Halorhodospira halophila: one gene and its partners. The main gene of each other region encodes a partner of the protein of the gene in region 3 in a complex. Links are inferred from orthologs where the notes say so. Each region holds a gene or a part of one and is shown on either strand. Other genes may lie near its edges.

What was found.
Region 1: the proteins of dnaN (region 3) and dinB are in contact, whole or in part, in a solved structure (PDB 1OK7), measured with the Escherichia coli proteins. The link is inferred for Halorhodospira halophila from one-to-one orthologs.
Region 2: the proteins of dnaN (region 3) and holA are in contact, whole or in part, in a cryo-EM structure (PDB 8GIZ), measured with the Escherichia coli proteins. The link is inferred for Halorhodospira halophila from one-to-one orthologs.
Region 4: the proteins of dnaN (region 3) and dnaX are in contact, whole or in part, in a cryo-EM structure (PDB 8GIZ), measured with the Escherichia coli proteins. The link is inferred for Halorhodospira halophila from one-to-one orthologs.
Region 5: the proteins of dnaN (region 3) and holB are in contact, whole or in part, in a cryo-EM structure (PDB 8GIZ), measured with the Escherichia coli proteins. The link is inferred for Halorhodospira halophila from one-to-one orthologs.

The regions. Positions count from the first base shown.
Region 1 is NZ_NHSN01000025.1:142,908-146,938, reverse strand. The notes cover bases 1,116-4,031. They hold dinB (DNA polymerase IV), read right to left. Parts: upstream 3,151-4,031; coding sequence 2,080-3,150; downstream 1,116-2,079. Other genes in these bases: CCR79_RS10030 (HD domain-containing phosphohydrolase), read right to left, coding at 3,643-4,031; CCR79_RS10035 (small multi-drug export protein), read right to left, coding at 3,162-3,596; CCR79_RS13905 (diguanylate cyclase), read left to right, coding at 1,158-2,096. Also shown: amrS (AmmeMemoRadiSam system radical SAM enzyme), read left to right, coding at 1-142; CCR79_RS10050 (NBR1-Ig-like domain-containing protein), read right to left, coding at 139-819. UniProt on the Escherichia coli protein: Poorly processive, error-prone DNA polymerase involved in translesion repair and untargeted mutagenesis. Copies undamaged DNA at stalled replication forks, which arise in vivo from mismatched or misaligned primer ends.
Region 2 is NZ_NHSN01000027.1:6,851-10,892, reverse strand. Bases 797-3,723 are described here. They hold holA (DNA polymerase III subunit delta), read left to right. Parts: upstream 797-1,721; coding sequence 1,722-2,726; downstream 2,727-3,723. Other genes in these bases: CCR79_RS11415 (glutamate-5-semialdehyde dehydrogenase), read left to right, coding at 2,776-3,723; lptE (LPS assembly lipoprotein LptE), read left to right, coding at 1,201-1,722; leuS (leucine--tRNA ligase), read left to right, coding at 797-1,174. In the rest of the region: more of leuS, read left to right, coding at 1-796; more of CCR79_RS11415, read left to right, coding at 3,724-4,042. UniProt on the Escherichia coli protein: Part of the beta sliding clamp loading complex, which hydrolyzes ATP to load the beta clamp onto primed DNA to form the DNA replication pre-initiation complex.
Region 3 is NZ_NHSN01000017.1:202,630-206,687, forward strand. The notes cover bases 1,116-4,058. They hold dnaN (DNA polymerase III subunit beta), read right to left. Parts: upstream 3,166-4,058; coding sequence 2,065-3,165; downstream 1,116-2,064. Other genes in these bases: recF (DNA replication/repair protein RecF), read right to left, coding at 1,116-2,059; dnaA (chromosomal replication initiator protein DnaA), read right to left, coding at 3,386-4,058. In the rest of the region: gyrB (DNA topoisomerase (ATP-hydrolyzing) subunit B), read right to left, coding at 1-951; more of recF, read right to left, coding at 1,010-1,115. UniProt on the Escherichia coli protein: Confers DNA tethering and processivity to DNA polymerases and other proteins. Acts as a clamp, forming a ring around DNA (a reaction catalyzed by the clamp-loading complex) which diffuses in an ATP-independent manner freely and bidirectionally along dsDNA.
Region 4 is NZ_NHSN01000004.1:35,179-39,170, reverse strand. The notes cover bases 657-3,533. They hold dnaX (DNA polymerase III subunit gamma/tau), read left to right. Parts: upstream 657-1,199; coding sequence 1,200-2,867; downstream 2,868-3,533. Other genes in these bases: recR (recombination mediator RecR), read left to right, coding at 3,226-3,533; CCR79_RS01550 (YbaB/EbfC family nucleoid-associated protein), read left to right, coding at 2,892-3,215. In the rest of the region: glycine betaine/L-proline ABC transporter ATP-binding protein ProV, read right to left, coding at 1-652; more of recR, read left to right, coding at 3,534-3,831; CCR79_RS01540 (histidine triad nucleotide-binding protein), read left to right, coding at 3,857-3,992. UniProt on the Escherichia coli protein: Part of the beta sliding clamp loading complex, which hydrolyzes ATP to load the beta clamp onto primed DNA to form the DNA replication pre-initiation complex.
Region 5 is NZ_NHSN01000001.1:64,594-68,708, forward strand. The notes cover bases 370-3,369. They hold holB (DNA polymerase III subunit delta'), read left to right. Parts: upstream 370-1,341; coding sequence 1,342-2,397; downstream 2,398-3,369. Other genes in these bases: mltG (endolytic transglycosylase MltG), read left to right, coding at 370-701; tmk (dTMP kinase), read left to right, coding at 698-1,345; CCR79_RS00310 (aminotransferase class V-fold PLP-dependent enzyme), read right to left, coding at 2,373-3,369. In the rest of the region: more of mltG, read left to right, coding at 1-369; more of CCR79_RS00310, read right to left, coding at 3,370-3,524; CCR79_RS00315 (cytochrome b/b6 domain-containing protein), read right to left, coding at 3,718-4,115. UniProt on the Escherichia coli protein: Part of the beta sliding clamp loading complex, which hydrolyzes ATP to load the beta clamp onto primed DNA to form the DNA replication pre-initiation complex.

The DNA of each region.
Region 1 (4,031 bases), on a different replicon or contig from region 3:
TGAGCGCGACCGGTACGAACTCGGTGCCTGGCGGCTGGGCGCCGCCGGCGCCTGCCGGCGCTGCGGGGAGCCGTGCGCCGGGGTCTTCGAGGCCCGCCCCGGGCGCTGGGCGGGGCGGCGCCTACCCTTGCGTTTCAGCTAGTCGCTGCTGGCTTCCCCGGTCCCCGAGGCGGTGCCGATCGGCGCAATCACGCGGACCTTCGCCCAGACCCCTCGTGCGTCCGGGAAGCACAGGGATCCGTCGGCGAAGGTCATCTTCCAGTACGAGATGACCGTGGCGGGGGTCTGCGGGGCGGTGAAGTCGACCTGCAGCGTGACCCGCTCCCCGGGGTCGACCCGCGGGAGCGGTACCGAGGGTTGCAGCGGTACCAGTCGGGCGCCGATCTCCCGGGGGGTACCGGCCGTATCCAGGATGCGGATGTCGTCATCCTGACACGTGAGATAGCGGTCGACCCACGGCTGGTCGCCGAGATTCTGGAGCTGCCAGCCCTTGCGGAAGCGGCTACCCGCCAGCACCGGAGCGCCGTCCGGGTAGTTGAGGTCGCCGATGAAGCCGCTGCGGTCGAGGCCGTTCTCGACGGTCTCCGTGACCCCCGTCGCGTTGGGGTCGTTGCGGAACATGGGCTCGAGCAGTGCCAGCGGGTGGACCTCCAGCGCGTTGGCGATGCGGACGATGGTGCTCATGCTCGGATAGCGCCCCGGTTGCCAGGCGTCGTAGAGGGCCTGACGGCTCATGCCTGCCCGCCGGGCCAGCTCTGCCAGCGGGAGCCCTCGCTCCCGGGCGGTCTTGCGGATGTACTGCTCCAGTTCCGTCTGCATGAGCTCGGGTTTCGTCTTCGTCCGTGGATTAAGCGTAGCCCCGCTGACGGGATGGACTAGGGTAGTGGGCTTTAATCCTTTTTCATAGTAGGGAAACTGGCGCAACTGTCCAGCGATCTGGACGACTCGCACGCCTTGCATGGTCATCCACTGTATAAGGGGGCTACGATCCCCTCGGAAGCTGGCCGAAGTCAGGGCAGTGCAGTTTCGGGTGCGAAGGCTCCTGCCTGTCGGTTCGGCCCGATACGGGGGGCTGTACTGCCCTGACTTCGGCCAGCTGGGGCAGGGCGGAGCCTGGATCCGCCAGCGGTCTGGAATGGACTTCCGAGGTGGTTTGCGTGCGAGGGATCCCGCTGTGTTCCCTGATTGTCTTCGGTGGGCTGGGTCTTGCCCTGGTTTTCGGTGTCGCCTTCACCGCAGCCGGGACGTATCTCGGCCCAGAGAGCCACGCTGCTGAGCCGGCCCGCACGCATCCCGCTTTGCTCACCGCCCACCCGTCGCTCCCCGGCCTGCTGCGCATGCCGGAGGGCGGGCAAGCACCGGCTGGCACGTCGACCTACCTCGTGGCGCTCATCTCAGCCGGGGCAGGCTTCACCGTGGTGGGCCTGTTCGGCCTGTGGCTGCGCCGGCAACTGGTCGTTCCGCTGCAGGAGGCAGCCCGGTCCATCGAGGTTGGGGCGCCGATGCGCCTGCGGGGGATGGCCGGGGCCGTGCGCGAGCTGCGCATGGTCGAGGAGCGCTACAACCGCGCTCGAGAGGCCATGGAGCAGCGCATCGAGGCGCTGGACGAGCAGCTGCATACCGACTGGCTGACCGGGGTGAGCAACCGGCGCGGCCTCGAGGAGGCCTTGCTCGTGGAGTTGGATCGGGCGCGGCGCTCCGGGGCCCCGGTCAGCCTGGTCTTCCTGGATCTCGATGGCTTCAAGGCGCTGAATGATGAGCAGGGCCACGAGTCCGGGGATCGGGCCCTGCAGCAGGTGGCCAGACTGCTGCGCCGGCGCGTACGCGAGGCCGATGCGGTGGCGCGCTGGGGCGGCGACGAGTTCGTGATTCTCTGCCGGGACACCGACTTGGCCGGGGGCGAGGCGTTGGCCCATGCGCTCGCCCGGCGCCTGGCGCAGTGGCCGCGGATGCCGGGTGGGTGTCGGGCAAGCATCGGGGTGAGCGCCTGGCAGCCCGGAGAGGGTTTCCGCGAGTTGATTGCCCGTGCCGACGAGGCCATGTACGACGCCAAGCGCCAGGGTGGTGGGCGCGTCTGCGTCAGGTCAGGTCGCTAAAAAGGTCCTGTTCGCGTTGTCTCGGTTGCAGCCCCGAGAGGCTCACGCCGAGCAGCCTGACCGCCCGGGACCCGGCCTCGGTCTCCGCGAGCAGGGCGGGGATCAGGGCCTCGATGTCCGCCGCCCCGGCGACCGGCCCGTGCGGGGAGACCCGCCGCGTGATGGATTCGAAGTCGGCGTAGCGCAGCTTCAGTGTCACCGTCCGGGCCACCACGCCTTGGCTCTCCAGGCGCGTAGCCACCTTGGCGATGAGCGGAGCCAGCCGCTCGCGGATCTCTTCCGGATCCCGGGTGTCATCCCCGAAGGTGCGTTCGGCACCGATGGATTTCCGTGGTCGGCGCCGCCGGACGGGGCGGTGGTCGATGCCGCGGGCGGCGTCGTGCAGGGTGCCGGCGCGGTTGCCGAGGAACACGTGCAGATCGGCCAGCTCCCAGTCGAGCAGGTCGCCGACCCGGGTGATGCCGAGGCGCTCGAGCCGGGCGGCGGTGGCCGGCCCGACGCCGTGAAGCCTTCGGATTGGCTGAGCGGTGACGTACGCCGGTCCCTGTTCGGGTGGGACGACGTAGAGGCCGTCCGGCTTGCCCTCGTCCGAGGCGAGCTTGGCCAGCAGCTTGTTGTAAGACACCCCCGCCGATGCCGTCAGGCCGGTCTCCTCGCGGATGCGCCGGCGGATCGCCTGGGCCATGTGGGTGGCGGATCCGTGGAAGCGCTGCGAGCCGGTGACGTCCAGGTACGCCTCATCCAGCGAGAGCGGCTCGATGGTGGTGGCGAAGTCGGCAAAGATGCCGTGGATCTGCCGCGAGATGGCGCGGTAGTGGTCGAAGCGCGGGCGCAGGAAGGTGGCGTCCGGGCACAGGCGGCGGGCCCGGGCAGCCGGCTGCGCCGAGCGAATGCCGAAGGTTCGCGCCTCGTAACTCGCCGCGGCGACCACCCCTCGCCCGTCGGGGGACCCTCCCACCACCACCGGTCGTCCACGCAGGCTCGGGTTGTCGCGTTGCTCCACCGAGGCGTAGAAGGCATCCATGTCGATGTGGATGATCTTGCGCGCGGTCATCGCTACAACGCTCAGTCCGCTCGGGTCAGCCACTCCACGCCGGCGGCGGTCACCACCCCGGTGACCACCGCCCAGATGGCCAGGCTACCGATCATCCACTGCGCCGTCTGCCGCCGCCAGGCGCCCAGGGCCAGGGCCATCACTGCCGCCAGGTGGATGCCGGTGAGCACTGGCCCGAGCAGCGCCAGTCCGGGCAGCCCGTAGCGATCCCAGACTCGAGTGGCGCGGTCGCTCCAGCGCCGGCGCACCGGCCCGCGGCGGCGCTCCCACCAGCGAAACAGGGCGATGATGGCGAAAACCGGCAGCGCGTTGCCGATGAATGCGACTACGGTGAGCGGGGTCACCGAGAGCCCCATGGCTGCGCCCATGGGAATGACGACCATGAGCTCCACCCACGGAGTGGCGGCGAGCAGGAAGACGACCGAGTACTTGAGCAGCAGTTCCATAGAGGGGGCCGGCGCATGAATGAGCGGCCCATTCTAAGCGAATCGTCTAGATAAAGAGTTCCGGGGGCAGGGCCCAGTTTGCGGGATCCTCGGCACGCTCGATGCGGTGAGCGGGGTGGCCGTGGTACAGGTCCAGAGTGGGGGGTGGTTCGATCATGCGCTGCGCCGAGATATCGTAGACCACCCGGACACGCGGCTTGTCTGCGGGGCGGTCCCGGGCCTCCAGGACCACGCCGAGCTTGCCGGACGATAGGCGCACCAGGGTGCCCGGTGGATAGATTCCGACGCAGCGCACGAACCGCTGCACCAGCTTACCGTCCAACCCCTGGCCGGCTTCGTGGGCGACGATGCGGAGTCCTTCGGTCGGTGGGCGGCCGCGGTGGTAGGCGCGGATGGCGGTGACGGCATCGTAGATGTCGACAATGGCGGCCATGC
Region 2 (4,042 bases), on a different replicon or contig from region 3:
CTGGGGCGCCCCGATCCCCATGATCCACTGTGCCGACTGTGGCCCGGTCCCCGTTCCCGACGATCAGCTGCCGGTGACGCTGCCCGAGGACGTGGCGATCAGCGGTAGCGGCTCGCCGATCAAGTCCATGCCGTCGTTCTACGAGACCACCTGCCCCGAGTGTGGCGGTGCGGCGCAGCGTGAGACGGACACCTTCGACACCTTCATGGAGTCGTCCTGGTACTTCGCCCGCTTCGCCTGCGCCGATCAGGACAGCGCCATGCTCGACGAGCGGGCGGACCACTGGGCCCCGGTGGATCAGTACATCGGTGGGATCGAGCACGCCGTTCTGCATCTGCTTTACGCGCGTTTCTACCACAAGGTGCTGCGCGACGAGGGGCTGGTCAGCTCCGATGAGCCGTTCACCCGGCTGCTCACCCAGGGCATGGTGCTCAAGGACGGGACCAAGATGTCCAAGTCCAAGGGCAATACCGTCGACCCCCAAGAGCTCGTCGAACGTTTCGGCGCCGATACCGTGCGCCTGTTCACCATGTTCGCGGCGCCGCCGGATCAGTCCCTGGAGTGGTCGGATTCCGGGGTCGAGGGCGCTTACCGCTTCCTGCGCCGCCTCCATGGCCTGGTGCGCGATCACGTCGCACGCGGTTCGGCGCCGGCGCTGGATCCGCAGGCGCTCAGCGACCCCCAGCGCGATTTGCGGCGCAAGGTTCACGAGACCATCGCCAAGGCCTCCGATGACATCGGCAAGCGCTTCACCTTCAATACCGCCATCGCGGCGGTGATGGAGCTGTGCAACGCCTTGGGCAAGGCCGGGGACGACAGCGACGCTGGCCGTGCGGTGATGCAGGAGGGGCTGGAGGCAGCCGTGCTGATCCTGGCGCCGATCACCCCGCACCTTTGCCACCACCTGTGGTTCGAGCTCGGCCATACGGCCCCGGTGGTCGAGGCCGCCTGGCCCGAGGCGGACGAGCAGGCGCTGGTCCGTGACGAGGTGGAGCTGGTGGTCCAGGTTAACGGCAAGCTTCGCGGCCACGTCACCCTGCCCGCCGACGCCGATGAGCAGCAGGCCCGGGAGGCGGCGCTGGCCGAGCACAACGTGCAGCGCTTCGTGGCCGACAAGGAGATCAGGAAGGTGGTCTTCGTCCCCGGCAAGCTCATCAACGTGGTGGCCAAGTAGCGGCCTTCCGCCGCCAGGGGGTGCGGATGCGATTATCGTGGCGGAACCGGTCCCAGGGGGTGGTCGGGCTGCTGGGCGTGGCAGTACTGGCCCTGGCGCTGAGCGCCTGCGGCTGGCAGCTGCGTGGCGCCCCGGGCGGGATCTCGCTGGACGACCGGGTCATTCAGGTGGTGGACGAGGCGGGTAGCAGCGAGCTGCGCCGCGAGGTGCGCCGCGCCATCGAGGGGGGCGGCGGGCAGTACACCGAGAGCGCCGCCGGTGCCGAGTGGGTGCTGACCCTGCACGGTCGGGGCAGCAGCCGCGACACCGCCTCGGTCGGGGCCGGCGGTGATGTGCTCGACTACCGGCTGACCTACACCATCGACTACAGCGTGGTCGATGCCGAGGGCGAGACGCGCATCCAGCGCACCTCGTTGGATGCCCAGCGCACCTTTGCCGATCCGGACGGCGGGGCCGACGAGCGCCGGGCCCGCGAGGCGGAGTTGGAGGAGGAGCTGCGAGCCGACGCCGTGCGCTTGCTGATGCTGCGGCTCCAGGCCCTGCGCTGATGGCCGAGCGGCCGGAGACCCTGCATCGCCAGCTCGAGCGCGGGGTGCTGCCCCGGGTCTGCTTCATCGCCGGGGAGGAGCCGCTGCTCCAGCGCGAAGCCGCCGACGCCGTGCGCCGTGCGGCCCGCGAGGCCGGGCACGCCGAGCGCGAGGTGCTCGATGTCGATGCCGGGTTCGACTGGGGGCGGCTGACCGAGGCTGCGGGCAGCCTGTCGCTGTTCGGCGATCGCCGCCTCCTGGAGGTGCGCATGCCCGGCGGCAAGCCCGGGCGCGACGGGGCCGAGGCCCTCAAGTCCTACTGCCGCGACGCCCCGGAGGACACCGTCTTGCTGGTGACCAGTGGCCGCCTGGAGCGTTCGGCCCGGGAGGCGGCGTGGGCGCGGGCGCTGGCCGGGGCCGGCATCTTTGTCTACTGCTGGCCGGTGCCGGGCCGCGACATGCCGCGCTGGGTGGCCGAGCGGCTGCGCCGCGCCGGGCTGCAGGCGGACCCCGAGGCGGCGGCGCTCATCGCCGAGCGCTCCGAGGGCAACCTGCTGGCTGCGGACCAGGCGGTGGAGAAGCTGCGCCTGCTCGTCGGCAGCGGGGGCGGTGTGGATGTCGAGACGGCCGCCGGGGCCCTGGCCGACAGCGCCCGCTATACCGTGGACGATCTGGCCGACGCTGCCCTGGACGGGGAGTGGACGCGGGCGCTGCGCGTTCTGGCCGCGCTGGAGGAGGAGGGCGTGCAGCCTCCGCTGATCCTCTGGGCCCTGGCCCGGGATATCCGTGTGGCGGCACGGCTGGCGGCCGGCGCCGACGAGGGCGTGCTGCAGCGCGAGCGGATCTGGAAGCGGCGGGCCGCGCGGTTGCGCAATGCCGCCCGCCGGCGCCCGGTGGCCACCTGGCGGCAGTTGCTGCAGCGCTGCCACCGGGTGGATCGGGCGATCAAGGGGCTCCCGCCGGGGGAGCCGTGGGAGCAGCTGCGGGCCCTGGTCTCTCGCCTGGCGCGTGCCATGGCAAAATAGTGCCGGAAGGTACACCCTGTTCCTGATCGAGGCCATTTGAGCAAACCCGATGAGTGCAGAGCAGTCGAGCGACATCACCGAGACCATCCGGCGGGTCGGGCAGCAGGCCCGGGCGGCCGGGCGTGCCCTGGCACGTTCCGGCACCGGGGCGCGTAACAGCGCCCTGGCAGCCATTGCCGCCCGCATCGAGGCGGGTGCCGAGGCCATCGCCGCGGCCAACGCCGCGGACCTGGACGCTGCCCGCGAGGCCGGGCTCGATCCGGCCCTGATCGACCGCATGGAGCTGACCCCGGGGCGCATCCAGGGTATGGCCGACGGGTTGCGCGAGATCGCCGGGCTGCCGGACCCGGTTGGCGCGGTGCGCGAACTCTCCGCGCGGCCCTCGGGGATCCAGGTCGGCCGCATGCGCATGCCCATCGGGGTGATCGGCATCATCTACGAGTCTCGTCCCAACGTCACCGCCGATGCCGCCGGGCTGTGCATCAAGTCGGGCAACGCCACCATCCTGCGCGGCGGCTCCGAGGCGATCCGTTCCAATCGGGCCATCGCCGAGCAGATCCGCGCCGGGCTGGAAGATGCCGGGCTGCCCGGCGACGGCGTCCAGGTGGTCGCGACCACGGATCGGGATGCCGTCGGCGCCCTGATCCAGATGCCCGAGTCGGTGGACGTGATCGTCCCGCGCGGCGGCAAGGGCCTGGTCGAGCGCATCGCGCGCGAGGCGCGGGTGCCGGTGATCAAGCACCTCGATGGGGTCTGTCACGTCTACATCGACGGGGCGGCCGATACCGACAAGGCAGTGGCCATCGCCGTCAATGCCAAGACGCAGCGCCTGGGCACCTGCAACACGATGGAGACGCTGCTGGTGGACGAGGCCGCCGCCGGGCGCGTCCTCCCGGAGATCGGCCGCCAGTTGCGCGAGGCCGGGATCGAGGTGCGCGGCTGCCAGCGCACCCGGGACCGGCTCGCCGAGGCTGTACCTGCCACGGAAGCGGACTGGGCTACCGAATACCTGGGGCCGACCCTCTCGGTGCGAGTGGTGGACGGTTTCGAAGAGGCCGTGGCGCACATCGAGCGCTATAGCTCCGGGCATACCGAGGCCATCGTCACCGAGAGTTATCCGCTGGCCCAGCGCTTCCTCCGCGAGGTGGATTCCAGCTCGGTGATGGTCAATGCCTCGACCCGTTTCGCCGACGGTCAGGAGTACGGCCTCGGTGCCGAGATCGGGATCAGCACCGACAAGCTCCACGCCCGCGGCCCGGTGGGGCTGGAAGGGCTGACCACCGAGAAGTGGATCGTCCTTGGTGACGGCCACGTCC
Region 3 (4,058 bases):
ATCCTCGCCGCTCGGAGTGGACTTGAGCTTCTTCAGGTAGCCCTCGGTCTCCAGGTAACCGTTCACCGTACGAGTCAACGCCCCGCGGAAGCCGGCCAGGTGGGTGCCGCCGTCGCGCTGCGGAATGTTGTTGGTGAAACAGAAGATATTCTCCTGGTAGGAGTCGTTCCACTGCATCGCCACATCCACGCCGACGCCGTCTCGCCAGGCGGTGACGTAGAACACCGTCGGGTGCAGCGGGGTCTTGTTGCGGTTGAGGTGCTCCACGAAGGCGCGGATGCCGCCGGTGTACTCGAAGACGTCCTCTTTCTCGGTCCGCTCGTCCTTGAGGACGATGCGCACCCCGGGATTGAGGAAGGAGAGCTCCCGGAAGCGCTTGGCGAGGATGTCGTAGTTGTACTGGACCTCGGTGAAGACGGCCTCAGAGGGCTTGAAGGTGATGCGCGTACCGGTCTGCTCGGTCTCCCCGACGACCTTGAGCGAGGTGACCGGAGCACCGTCGGCATACTCCTGCACGTGGACCTTGCCATCGCGCTCGATGACCAGCCGCAGGCGCTCGGAGAGGGCGTTCACCACCGAGACACCGACGCCGTGCAGGCCGCCGGAGACCTTGTAGCTGTTGTCATCGAACTTACCCCCGGCGTGCAACACGGTCATGATGACCTGCGCCGCGGGGACGCCCTCCTCAGCATGGGTGTCCACCGGGATGCCGCGACCGTTGTCGGTCACGGTGACGGAATGATCCGCGTGGAGGGTGACGGTGATCTCGGAGCAGTGTCCGGCGAGGGCCTCGTCGATGGAGTTGTCGAGGACCTCGAAGACCATGTGGTGGAGGCCCGTGCCGTCGTCCGTATCGCCGATGTACATGCCCGGGCGCTTGCGGACGGCATCGAGCCCGCGCAGCACCTGAATGCTCTCGGAGTCGTACTGCGGCGTAATCTCCGTGGTCATCGATGATTCAGCCTCTCAAGGGGTGCGTCTGGACCGGGGGTCCGGCCGTAAAACGGCATTATACCATCGCTGACAGGCTGCCTTCGCGTACGTCGTACCAGTGGCCCGGGGGCAGATTGACCGGGAGGGCGTCGCCGTCGATGGCGGTCAGGAAGATCTGGGTCGGCTGATCGGTCACGGTGTGCAGCACCGTGCGCAAGTGCACCGGATCGAGTTCGGCAGGCAGATCATCGATCAGGAGCAGGGGCGCCAGACCCTGGCGTGCCCAGAGCTGAACTTCGGCGACCAGCAATGCGACGACCAGCAGCTTCTGCTGGCCCCGGGAAAGGGCGTCGGCGGCAGGGATGCGCTCGCGGCTGAGTAGCAGGTCGGCCCGGTGCGGGCCGCGGTGGGTGAAACCGGCGGTGCGGTCGCGCTCGAGCTGCTCATCGAGGACATCCTCCCACGCGGCTTCGGCGGCAGCGCCCCGATAGTAGCGCAGCTCCAGGTTCTCCAGGCCGAGCCACTGGCGCGCCAGATCGGCCCACGTCGGGCGGAGGGCTTGGATGAAGCGGTGGCGGGCGGCATCGACGGCCGTCGCGCAGTGGATGAGCACAGGGGTCCAGGCTTGCTCGCTGCGGCGGTCACCAACCCGCAGGGCGGCGTTGCGCTGGCGCAGCGCGTGTTGGTAGCGCTGCGCCAGCGCGCGGTAGCCGGGCTCCAGGTGGAAGGTGCCCCAGTCGAGGAACTGGCGGCGGACCCGGGGTCCATCGAGCAGCAGGCGCTGGTGCTCGGTGTTGATCAGCTGCACCGGTAGGCGGGCTGCCAGCGCCGACCGGGTGCTGGCGTCGGCGCCGTTGAGACGCAGCCGGGTATGGCCGGGGGAGCGGGCCACCCCCAGGCGATCCTGGCCGCGGCCGGCGATGACCCGCGCCTCGTCCGCCCCCCAGCGGATCAACCGATCGCTCTGCCGGGTGCGGAAGGAACGAACCCGCGAGAGGAAGTAGATTGCCTCGAGCAGGCTGGTCTTGCCCGCGCCGTTGGGCCCGATCACCACGTTGACGTGAGGGTGGGGCCGCAGCTGGGTCTCATCCAGATTGCGGAAGCCGTGGACCTCCAGGCGTTCCATTCAGCTCAGAGCCGCATCGGCATCACGACGTAGCGGGCGTTGTCCAGGCCCTCCCCGCGGATCAAGCCGCTGCTGCTGGCATCGGTCAGGGTGACCTGCACGCGTTCGGTGTCCAGGGCGCCGAGGGCGTCGAGGAGGTAGTTCGCGTTGAAACCGAGCTCCACGGCGTCACCGCCATAGTCGACGCTGACTTCCTCCTCGGCCTCTTCCTGTTCGGGATTGTGCGAACCGATGCGAAGGGTGTCGCCCTCCACCGCAAAGCGGATGCCCCGGTATTTCTCGTTGGAGAGGATGGCGACGCGGGTCAGGGCCTGACGCAGGTATTGGCGGTCGATCAGCACGTGCTTGTCGCCGTCCTGGGGGATCACCCGATTGTAGTCGGGGAAGACACCATCGATGAGCTTGGAGGTGAAGCGCACCGATTGGAGGGTGACGCGAACGTGGTTGGTGCCGAATTCCAGGGTGGCGGATTCATCAGCGTCATCGAGCAGGCGCAAGAGCTCCTGGACACCTTTGCGCGGCACGATGACCTGCCGAGGTTGGGAGACGCTCACCGGGCTGTCGCTCTCGGCCAGGGCGAGGCGGTGACCGTCGGTGGCCACCGCACGCGCGCCGCTGCCGGTGAGCTCGAGGAGCAGACCGTTGAGGTAGTAGCGGACGTCGTGCTGCGCCATGGAGAAATGGGTGCGCTCGATCAGTTTGCGCAGCTCCGTGCGTGGTATATCGACGGACTCGGTTTGGCCGATGGACTCTACCTCGGGGAATTCGTCGGCCGGCAGGGTGGCGAGGGAAAAACGGCTGCTGGCGGCACGAAGCGTAGCGCGATCCTGGTTCGTTTCGATGCTGATCGAGGCACCTTCCGGAAGATTACGGCAGATATCCAGCCATTTCCGCGCAGGAAGAGTAATGACACCCTCGTCTTGGGTGTGAGCCTCGAGGTAGGCGACGAGTTCCACCTCGAGGTCGGTGGCGGTCAGCTGGAGCTGTTCCGGGCGTGCTTCGACCCGGATATTGCCGAGAACGGGCAGGGTCTGGCGGCGCTCGACGACCCCGACGATGGACTGGAGAGCGGCGAGCAGGGGTTCGCGTTGGACCTCGAAGCGCATGTTCGTCCTCGTTGGCTGTAATGACTGCTTAGGAAAAGAGAAAGCTTGTTGTTGTTATTGGCCCCGCGTCAACCTGTGGAAAGCGTTGATAAGGCACTGTCTGGGAAGGAACAAAGAGTTCACAACAAGTACCGGTGCCAGTGGTGTGCCACGTGTGGAAAACCTGGGGAGGAAAATGAGGCGGGAAAGCCTCCACGGGTTTTCCACAGCTTGCCCCCGGTTAAGTACTCAGGGTTCTCAACAGGTTGTCGTAGTCCTCGGCGAGGCGTGCATCGTCCTCGATCAGCGATTTGATGTTGCGGCAGGCGTGGAGGACGGTGCTGTGGTCGCGACCGCCGAAGGCGTCGCCGATCTCGGGCAGTGAGTGGGAAGTCAGTTCCTTAGCCAGGACCATGGCCATGTGGCGGGGCCGCGTGATGGACCGGCTGCGACGCTTGGAGAGCAGATCGCCGACGCGGATCTTGTAGTAGGCCGCCACGGTCTTCTGGATGTTGTCGATGGTTACTAGCTTGTCCTGGAGCGCGAGGAGGTCGCGCAGGGCTTCCTTGGCGAAGTCGACATCGATGGCGCGGCCGGTGAACTGCGCATTGGCGGTGATGCGGCGCAGGGCGCCCTCGAGCTCGCGGACGTTCGAGCGCAGGCGTTTGGCCACAAAGAAGGCGACTTCATCGGGGAGATCGACGCCGTCGCGGATGGCCTTGCTTTTGAGAATGGCGACGCGGGTTTCGAGTTCGGGTGGCTCAATGGCCACCGTGAGCCCCCAGCCGAAACGGGACTTCAGACGCTCTTCGAGGCCGTTGACCTCCTTCGGGTAGCGATCGCAGGTCATGATCACCTGCTGCTCACTTTCGAGCAGGGCGTTGAAGGTGTGGAAGAACTCCTCCTGTGAGCGC
Region 4 (3,992 bases), on a different replicon or contig from region 3:
CCGTGCGGCTCTGCTCCTGCTGCAGACGGATCAGCTCATCCTGCATCTCGGTTCGGATCAGCGGATCGAGGGCCGAGAAGGCCTCGTCCATGAGCAGGATGGAGGGGTCGGTGGCCAGGGCGCGGGCAAGGCCGACGCGCTGCTTCATGCCGCCGGAGAGTTCGTCGGGGTAGCTGTCGGCGTTGGCCGCCAGGCCGACGGCCTCGAGGGCCTGCAAGGCCTTCTCGCGTCGCTCCGCGGTGCCGTGCCCGGAGACGTCCAGGCCGAAGGCGGCATTCTCGGCGACGGTCTTGTGCGGGAGCAGGGCGAAGGACTGGAACACCATGGACATGTCGCGTCGGCGCATGTTGATGAGCTCCTGCTGGCTCATCGCCATGATGTCGTGGCCATCGACATAGATGTGGCCGTAGGTCGGGTCGATCAGGCGGTTGAACATCCGCACCATGGTCGACTTGCCGGAGCCCGACAGCCCCATGATGACGAAGACTTCACCCTCGTGGATGGTGAAGCTCGCTTCGCGCACGCCGACGGTGTTGCCGGTGCGCTGGAAAATGTCGTCCTTGTTGTAGCCCTGTTTGAGCAGCTCCATGGCCCGCTCGGGTTTCGGGCCGAAAATCTTGTAGAGGTCTTCTACGACGAGTTTTTCAGTCATGCTGATCCGTCGGTTTGAATGGAGCGTGGTGCAATCAATGCTAGGGGTGCGCGTGCCGCGGCCACTGGGGGATCAGTAGCTTGAACAAGGCCCGGGCCGGGCGACGGCTGGTGTGAAGCGAGCGCGTGTGCGCTGCCTTTTTGCTTGGTCATGCTTTTCAACTAGAACATGCCCAATGCACCCGTTGCAAGATCAGCATGTTAAAAAGCCCTCTTTCGGGTCCGGGAGCGGGGGGCGGCCGCGGCGCGGCGTTTGCGTCCACCCGCCGTATGCCTTATGCTTTCGCGTTCCAATCGTCACGGCGATTGGCGACTCAGGAGAGGTGTCCGAGCGGTCGAAGGAGCGCGCCTGGAAAGCGCGTGTACCGAAAGGTACCGAGGGTTCGAATCCCTCCCTCTCCGCCAGGCGATGGTGGCTGCACCGGTCCCCCCGCGACGAGTCGCTGTGAACCCCGTCAGGCCCGGAAGGGAGCAGCGGCAGCAGCGATCCTCGGGCGCCGGGGTGTGGCTGGTGTGGCTGCCTCCACCCAACCGGAGCCGCCGTCGGCATGACCTACCAAGCCCTTGCGCGCAAGTGGCGGCCACGCCGCTTCGAAGAGGTGGCCGGCCAGGAGCACGTCCTGCGCGCGTTGGCCAACGCCCTGGCCGATGGCCGTCTCCACCACGCCTACCTGTTCAGCGGCACCCGCGGGGTCGGCAAGACCACCGTGGCGCGCATCCTCGCCAAGTGCCTGAACTGCGAGCAGGGCATCACCGCCGAGCCCTGCGGCACCTGTGACAGCTGCCGCGAGCTGGACGCCGGGCGCTTCGTCGACCTGATCGAAGTGGACGCCGCCTCGCGGACCAAGGTCGAAGATACCCGCGAGCTTCTGGACAACGTCCAGTACGCGCCCACCCGCGGGCGGTTCAAGATCTACCTCATCGACGAGGTCCACATGCTCTCCAGCCACAGCTTCAACGCGCTGTTGAAGACGCTGGAGGAGCCCCCGGACCACGTGAAGTTCCTGCTGGCCACCACGGATCCGCAGAAGCTGCCGGTCACCGTCCTTTCGCGCTGCCTGCAGTTCCACCTGCGCCGTCTCTCCAGCACCCTGATCCGCGATCGGCTGCTGGGGCTGGCTGAAGAAGAGGGCGTGACGGTGGAGTCCGGCGCCGCCGCTCGCCTGGCCCGCGCCGCCGACGGCAGCCTGCGCGACGCCCTGAGCCTGCTCGACCAGGCGCTGGCCTTTGGCGAGGGGGCGGCCCGGGACGACGAGGTCGCGGCGATGCTCGGCGCCATCGAGCGCGACCACGTGCTGGCGGTGCTCACTGCCCTGGCCGATGACGATGGCGCGGCACTGATCGGTGCTGCCCGGCAGATGGCCGAGGCGGCGGCGGACTTCGACGAGGCCCTGGCCGAGCTGGTGGCCACGGTGCACAGCCTGGCCCTGGCGCAGCAGGTGCCCTCGGCCATCGGCGAGGACGAGCCCGAACGCGATCGGCTGCTGGCGCTGGCCGAGCGCATCGATGCCGAGGATCTGCAGCTCTACTACCAGATCGGCGTCAATGCCCGCCGCGATCTGCCCTACGCACCGGACCCGGCCACCGGCTTCGAGATGGCCCTGCTGCGCATGCACGCCTTCCGACCCGCCGAGACGGCGCCGCGGATCAGCGCACCAGCGGGCAGTGGTGGGGCGGCGGCCGGCGGTGGGGCCGGCCCGTCTGTGGCGAACGCGCCGCCCTCGGGAGCGGGGTTGGGTGCGGCCGCGCCCCGGGATGGGGCTCCGGCGTCGGCGCCGCCCCCGGCTGAAGGCGCGGAGGCGGGTCCGCAGCCGGCCAGCGACGACGAGGAGGGCGCGGCGCGCTGGACGCGGATCGTCGGCGAGCTCGACGGGCCGCTGCGCATGCTTGCCGGACAGTGCGAGTGGGTCGGCCGCGAGGGGGAGCGTGTTATCCTGCGGCTGGACGAAAGCCACGAATACCTGAACAATGCCGAGCGGCGCGAGCGGCTGCAGACGGCGCTGGGGCGGTTCTTCGGCGAGGCGATCACCCTGCGCATCGACATCGGCCCGACCCGGTGGACGCCGGCGATGGCCGAACGGCAGCAGACCCGCGAGCGCCAGGCCGACGCGGAGCGGGCCCTGGCCGCGGACCCCGGGCTGCAGGGGCTGTGCGAGGCCTTCGACGGCCAGCTCCACGGCGTGCGGCCGGCCGATGGCGAGAGCAATCATCCGTAAAGACGAGCATCGAGGTAGAAGGCGATGAAGGGCGGACTCGGCAATATCATGAAGCAGGCCCAGCAGCTGCAGGAGGACATGCAGAAGGCCCAGGAGGAGATCGCTGCCATGGAGGTCAGCGGCGAGGCTGGGGCCGGTATGGTCAAGGTGACCATGACCGGGCGCAACGAGGTGCGCAAGGTCGAGATCGACCCCTCGCTGTTCGAGGACGACCGCGAGATGGTCGAGGACCTGGTGGCGGCGGCGGTCAACGACGCCGTGCAGAAGGTCCAGCGCGAGAGCCAGGAGCGCATGTCCGGCATGGCCGAGGGCATGGGCCTGCCCCCGGGGATGAAGCTGCCGTTCTGATCGGCAGCCGATGAGCGTCTACTCGCCGCGGCTGCGCGAGCTGGTCGAGGGGCTGCGCCGTCTGCCCGGAGTGGGCACCAAGACGGCGCAGCGCATGGCGCTGCATCTGCTCCAGCGCGACCGTGACGGCGCCCGGCAGCTTGCCGCTGCGCTGCAGGGGGCGGTGGAGGGCGTTGGCCACTGCCCCGATTGCGGGCTGCTGACCGAGGAAGAGCGCTGCGGGCTCTGTGCCAGCCCGCAGCGCCGTCGTACGCTGCTTTGCGTGGTCGAGAGCAGCGCCGACGTCTTTGCCCTCGAGCAGGCCACGGATTTCCAGGGGCTCTACTTCGTCCTCGGCGGGGCGCTGTCGCCGCTCGACGGCATCGGCCCGGAAGAGCTCGGGCTGGATCGGCTGCAGCAGCGGCTGGATGCCGGCGAGGTCGAAGAGATCATCCTCGCCACCAATCCCACCATCGAGGGCGAGGCCACCGCCCACTACGTCCAGAGCCTGGCCGCCGAGCGCGGGGTGCGCACCACGCGCATCGCCCACGGGGTGCCCATGGGCGGCGCGCTGGAGCAGGTGGACCAGGGGACCCTCTCTCACGCTTTCATGGGGCGGCGGGATTACGAGGGCTGAGCATCGGCCGGAAAAGGAGGCACCGATGACCGACTGTATCTTCTGCAAGATCGTCGCCGGGGAACTCCCCGCGGAGATCGTCCACAGCGGCGAGCACGTGATCGCCTTTCGGGATCTCCATCCCCAGGCGCCGACCCACATCCTGATCATCCCGCGGCGCC
Region 5 (4,115 bases), on a different replicon or contig from region 3:
TGCGCGCCGGCCGGGTCAAGCTCCACCCGCTCACCGTGGTCGAGGGTTGGACGTTTGCACGCCTGCGCGAGGCCCTGGGCCGACACGATGCTGTAGAGCAGACGCTGGAGGGTATCCCCGATCATGAGATCATGGAGGAACTCGGCCTCGGGGAGCGACACCCCGAGGGGATGTTCTTCCCCACTACTTACCATTTCCCGCGCGGTACCACGGATCGTGATCTGCTGCGCGTGGCGTTCGGGCAGATGCGTCAGGAACTGGCCCGCGTGTGGGCCGAGCGACGGCCGGAACTGCCCCTGGAAGATCCCTACGAGGTACTCACCCTCGCTTCGATCATCGAGCGCGAGACCGGCCGTGATGACGAGCGGCGGAAGGTGGCGGGGGTGTTCACGCGGCGGTTGGAGCAGGGCATGCGCCTGCAGACGGATCCAACCGTGATCTACGGCCTGGGCGAAGACTACGACGGGCGGCTGCGCCGATCCGATCTGCGCCGTGATACGCCTTACAACACCTACACGCGCCACGGCCTGCCGCCGACCCCGATCGCCCTTCCCGGGCGGGCCTCTCTGAAAGCGGCTGTCGACCCGAAGCCGGGCAGTGCGCTCTATTTCGTCTCCCGCGGCGACGGCAGCCACCATTTCTCGGACACGCTGGACGAGCACAACGAGGCCGTCCGACGCTACATCCTGGAGGAGGAGTGACGGAGCGAGGCCGTTTCATCACCGTCGAAGGGCTGGAAGGGGCCGGCAAGACCACCTGTCTGCGGGCCATCGAGCAGATGCTGGAAGAGGCCGGCATCGAGCGGCCGCTGTTCACCCGCGAGCCTGGGGGCACGCCTTTCGGCGAGGCCCTGCGCGGCGCGCTCCTCGACCCGCAGTACAGCGGTCTCAGCGCAGAGGCCGAGGCGTTGACCGTCTTCGCCGCGCGGGCCGAGCACCTCGCGCAGGTCATCCATCCAGCCCTGGCCACGGGGCGCTGGGTGGTCAGCGACCGCTTTACCGACGCCACCTACGCCTATCAGGGCGGCGGCCGCGGGCTCGGTGATGAACGGATCGCGGTACTGGAGCAGTGGGTCCACGGGGGCTTCGTGCCTGACCGGACGCTGCTGCTCGATGTGGATCCGTCGGTCGGACGCTCCCGGGTCGCCAGTCGGGGCAGCGGGGAGGATCGTTTCGAGCAGGAGCAGGACCCGTTCTTCCTTGCGGCGCGCGCCGCTTACGCCCGTCGTGCCGCAGCGGAACCAACGCGCTTCCGTTGCATTGACGCGAACCGGCCGGAAGACGACGTGGCCCGCCAGGCACGCGCCGCACTGGCCGACCTGCTCCCGGCGCGGAGTGCGTCATGAGCGAAGCACCCGAGCATCCGGACTGGGTGCCGCCGGGGCAGGGACGGGGCCAGCTCCCGCCCTGGCTGCTCCCGGAACTTGACCGGCTGCTCGCCCTGCACGACCAGGGTCGGTTGCATCACGCCCTGCTGCTGACTGGGCGAACCGGACTCGGAAAGAGGCTGCTGGCCGGCGTCCTGGCCCGGGCGCTGCTCTGTCAGGGGGGGGAGGAGGGCGGACAGCGGCCCTGCGGGGAATGCCGTGGCTGTCGTCTGACCGGTGGCGGGGCCCACCCCGATCTGCGCACCCTCAGCCCCAGCCGCGGTGGCGAGCGCGGCGAAATCGTGGTCGATAGCGTCCGCGGGCTGGTCGATTTCCTGCATCTGAGCGCGCAGCTCAGCGGCAGCCGGGTCGCGGTGATTGTGCCGTGCGACCGGCTCAACCGCGCAGCGGCCAACAGCCTGCTCAAGACACTGGAGGAGCCGCCCGCAGGGGTGTTCCTCATCTTGGCTACCGGGCGACCGGGGCGGCTGCCACCGACCGTACGCAGCCGGTGCACGGTGCGCGGGTTGTCGCCACCGCCTTGGGGCACGGCACGGCAGTGGCTAATCGAGCGTGCCGCGGCCGGGGCTGAGCGGGCAGACAAGGCACTGGCGCTGGCCGGCGGCATGCCGCTGGCGGCCGAGCGCATCCTCCGCGAACAGGGCCTTGAGGGGTACGAGGCATTGCTCCAGCAGCTTCACCGGTTGAGTGCCGGTGGCGATCCGGTCAAAGAGGCAGAGACCTGGGAACGGGCGCCGGAGGCGTTGGCCGACGCGGTTTCGGCGATCCTCGCGGATCTGCTGCGTCAGCGCCACGGCGCACCGGATCGCGGGCTGCTGCCCTCAACCCTGGCGCAACAGCTGATTCGGCAGGCATCGCCGGAGTCGCTGCACCAGACGTTCCTGCGCATCGGCGAGCACCGGCGCAGCCTGGAGCAACCCCTGAATGGACGTCTGGCCGCGGAGGCGATCCTCCTCGACCTGGCCGCAGCCCTGCGGCCCGTGGGTCACTCGGCCGCCAGGCAGGCCTGAAGCCGCCGCCAGGCTTCCTCCAGGTCCTCGGCCGTGTTGTAGAAGTGCGCCGAGAAACGGATGCCGCCACAACGCGAGGCACAGGCAACATCGCGGGCGCGCAGAGCCGCCAGGAGGCGCTCCGGGTCGGCGCCCGGGACGCGGAAGGTGACAATACCGGCGTGGCGATCCGCTTCAGTCGGTGTCACCAGCTCGAAACCGTGGCGCCGGACGCCTTCCATGGCCTCCCGGGCGTTCGTCAGGACGCGCCGCTCGACCTCCTTCAAGCCGACATCCTCGAGCACCGCCAGGCTCGCTTCGAGGGCGTGGCTGCCAAGCAGGTTCGGGCTACCGGGTTCCAAGCACCGGCCGGTGCCGGCGGGATCCCAGTCGGGTCGGTCGAAGGCGCCCAGATCTTCGGCCATATGCCAGCCGATCTGCCAGATCCGCAGCTCATCGCGCACCCGGGGATGGACGTACAGCCCGCCGATCCCCTCCGGGCCGAGCATCCACTTGTGTCCATCCGCGACAATGAAATCGGCGTCCACGGCAAGCTGAAGGGCGCCCAGCGTCTGGATCGCATCGACGCAGAGCAGGACGCCGCGCTCGCGACAGGCGTTACTCAGCCGCTCCAGGTCCATGCGCAGTCCCGTGCCGTACTGGACACTGCTGATCGGAAGCAGCCGGGTGCGTGGCGTCAGGGCGTCGATGAGGGCGTCCTCCGGCGTGGCGCCGTCGCTCAGTCGCACCTGACGGACGTGGACGCCGTAGTGTCGGGCCAGGGATTGCCAGACCCAGCGATTGGAGGGGAATTCCTGGTCGTTGATGATCACCTCGTCGCCGGGCTGCCAGGTCACCCCGTGGGCGACCATGGAGAGGCCCGCCGAGGTGTTCGGCACCAGGGCGATGTCCGACACGGCACCAGCGACACCCATCAGTCGTGCCAGCCGGGCCCGTAGACGGTCTTCCGCCTCCAGCCAGTTGGGATAGTCCGCGGCTCCGCGATGGAGGCATTCGTCGGCAAATCGGTGGACGGCATCCCGAGTCCGCTGCGGCCAGGTGCCGACCCCGGCGTGGTTGAGATAGACCAGGTTCGGGTCGAGCGGGAACTCCGGGTGGGCCATTGCCGTTGCCTTTGTCGTTGCCATCGGATCCGGGGGGCGAGTATACCGGCCCGTCGCCGGGCTGTCGGCAGGCTGGCCGCTCAGTCACCCGTGCGATCGGGGTCACCCGGAGAGCCGCGGAAGGTATATTATGTTAAATTATGTTAGACGCAAGCAGCGCGGCTCTCCCGCCACGCTGCCATGGGCTTGTTTCGGCTTGTTTCCGTCTCTCTTCGCCTCAGCTACTCGGGCGCTTGTAACCATCGACCATACCAGCGGTCAGGTTCTGCTTCTCACGCCGACCGGAGAGCGTTACGCCGAGGATGTGCATGCCGACCAGGGCCAGCAGTGTATAAGAACTCACGATGTGCACATCCGAGATCAACTCCCCAGGCAGTTGCGCCCCGTATAGGAACCCAAGCGGACCCGCGCCGCGATCCAGCGCTGGCAGCATCATGCCTGATACGGACGCGATCACCAGTCCCAAGAGCAGGATCACTGCCATCACACCGCCCTGCGGCGGATGGCCCAAATAGCGACGGTCCTCTCCGGTGCTCATCGCACGCAGATGCGCCATCAACGCACGCGGCCCCGGCACGAAGTGCGAGAAACGCGCCTGTGGCGGCCCGACGAATC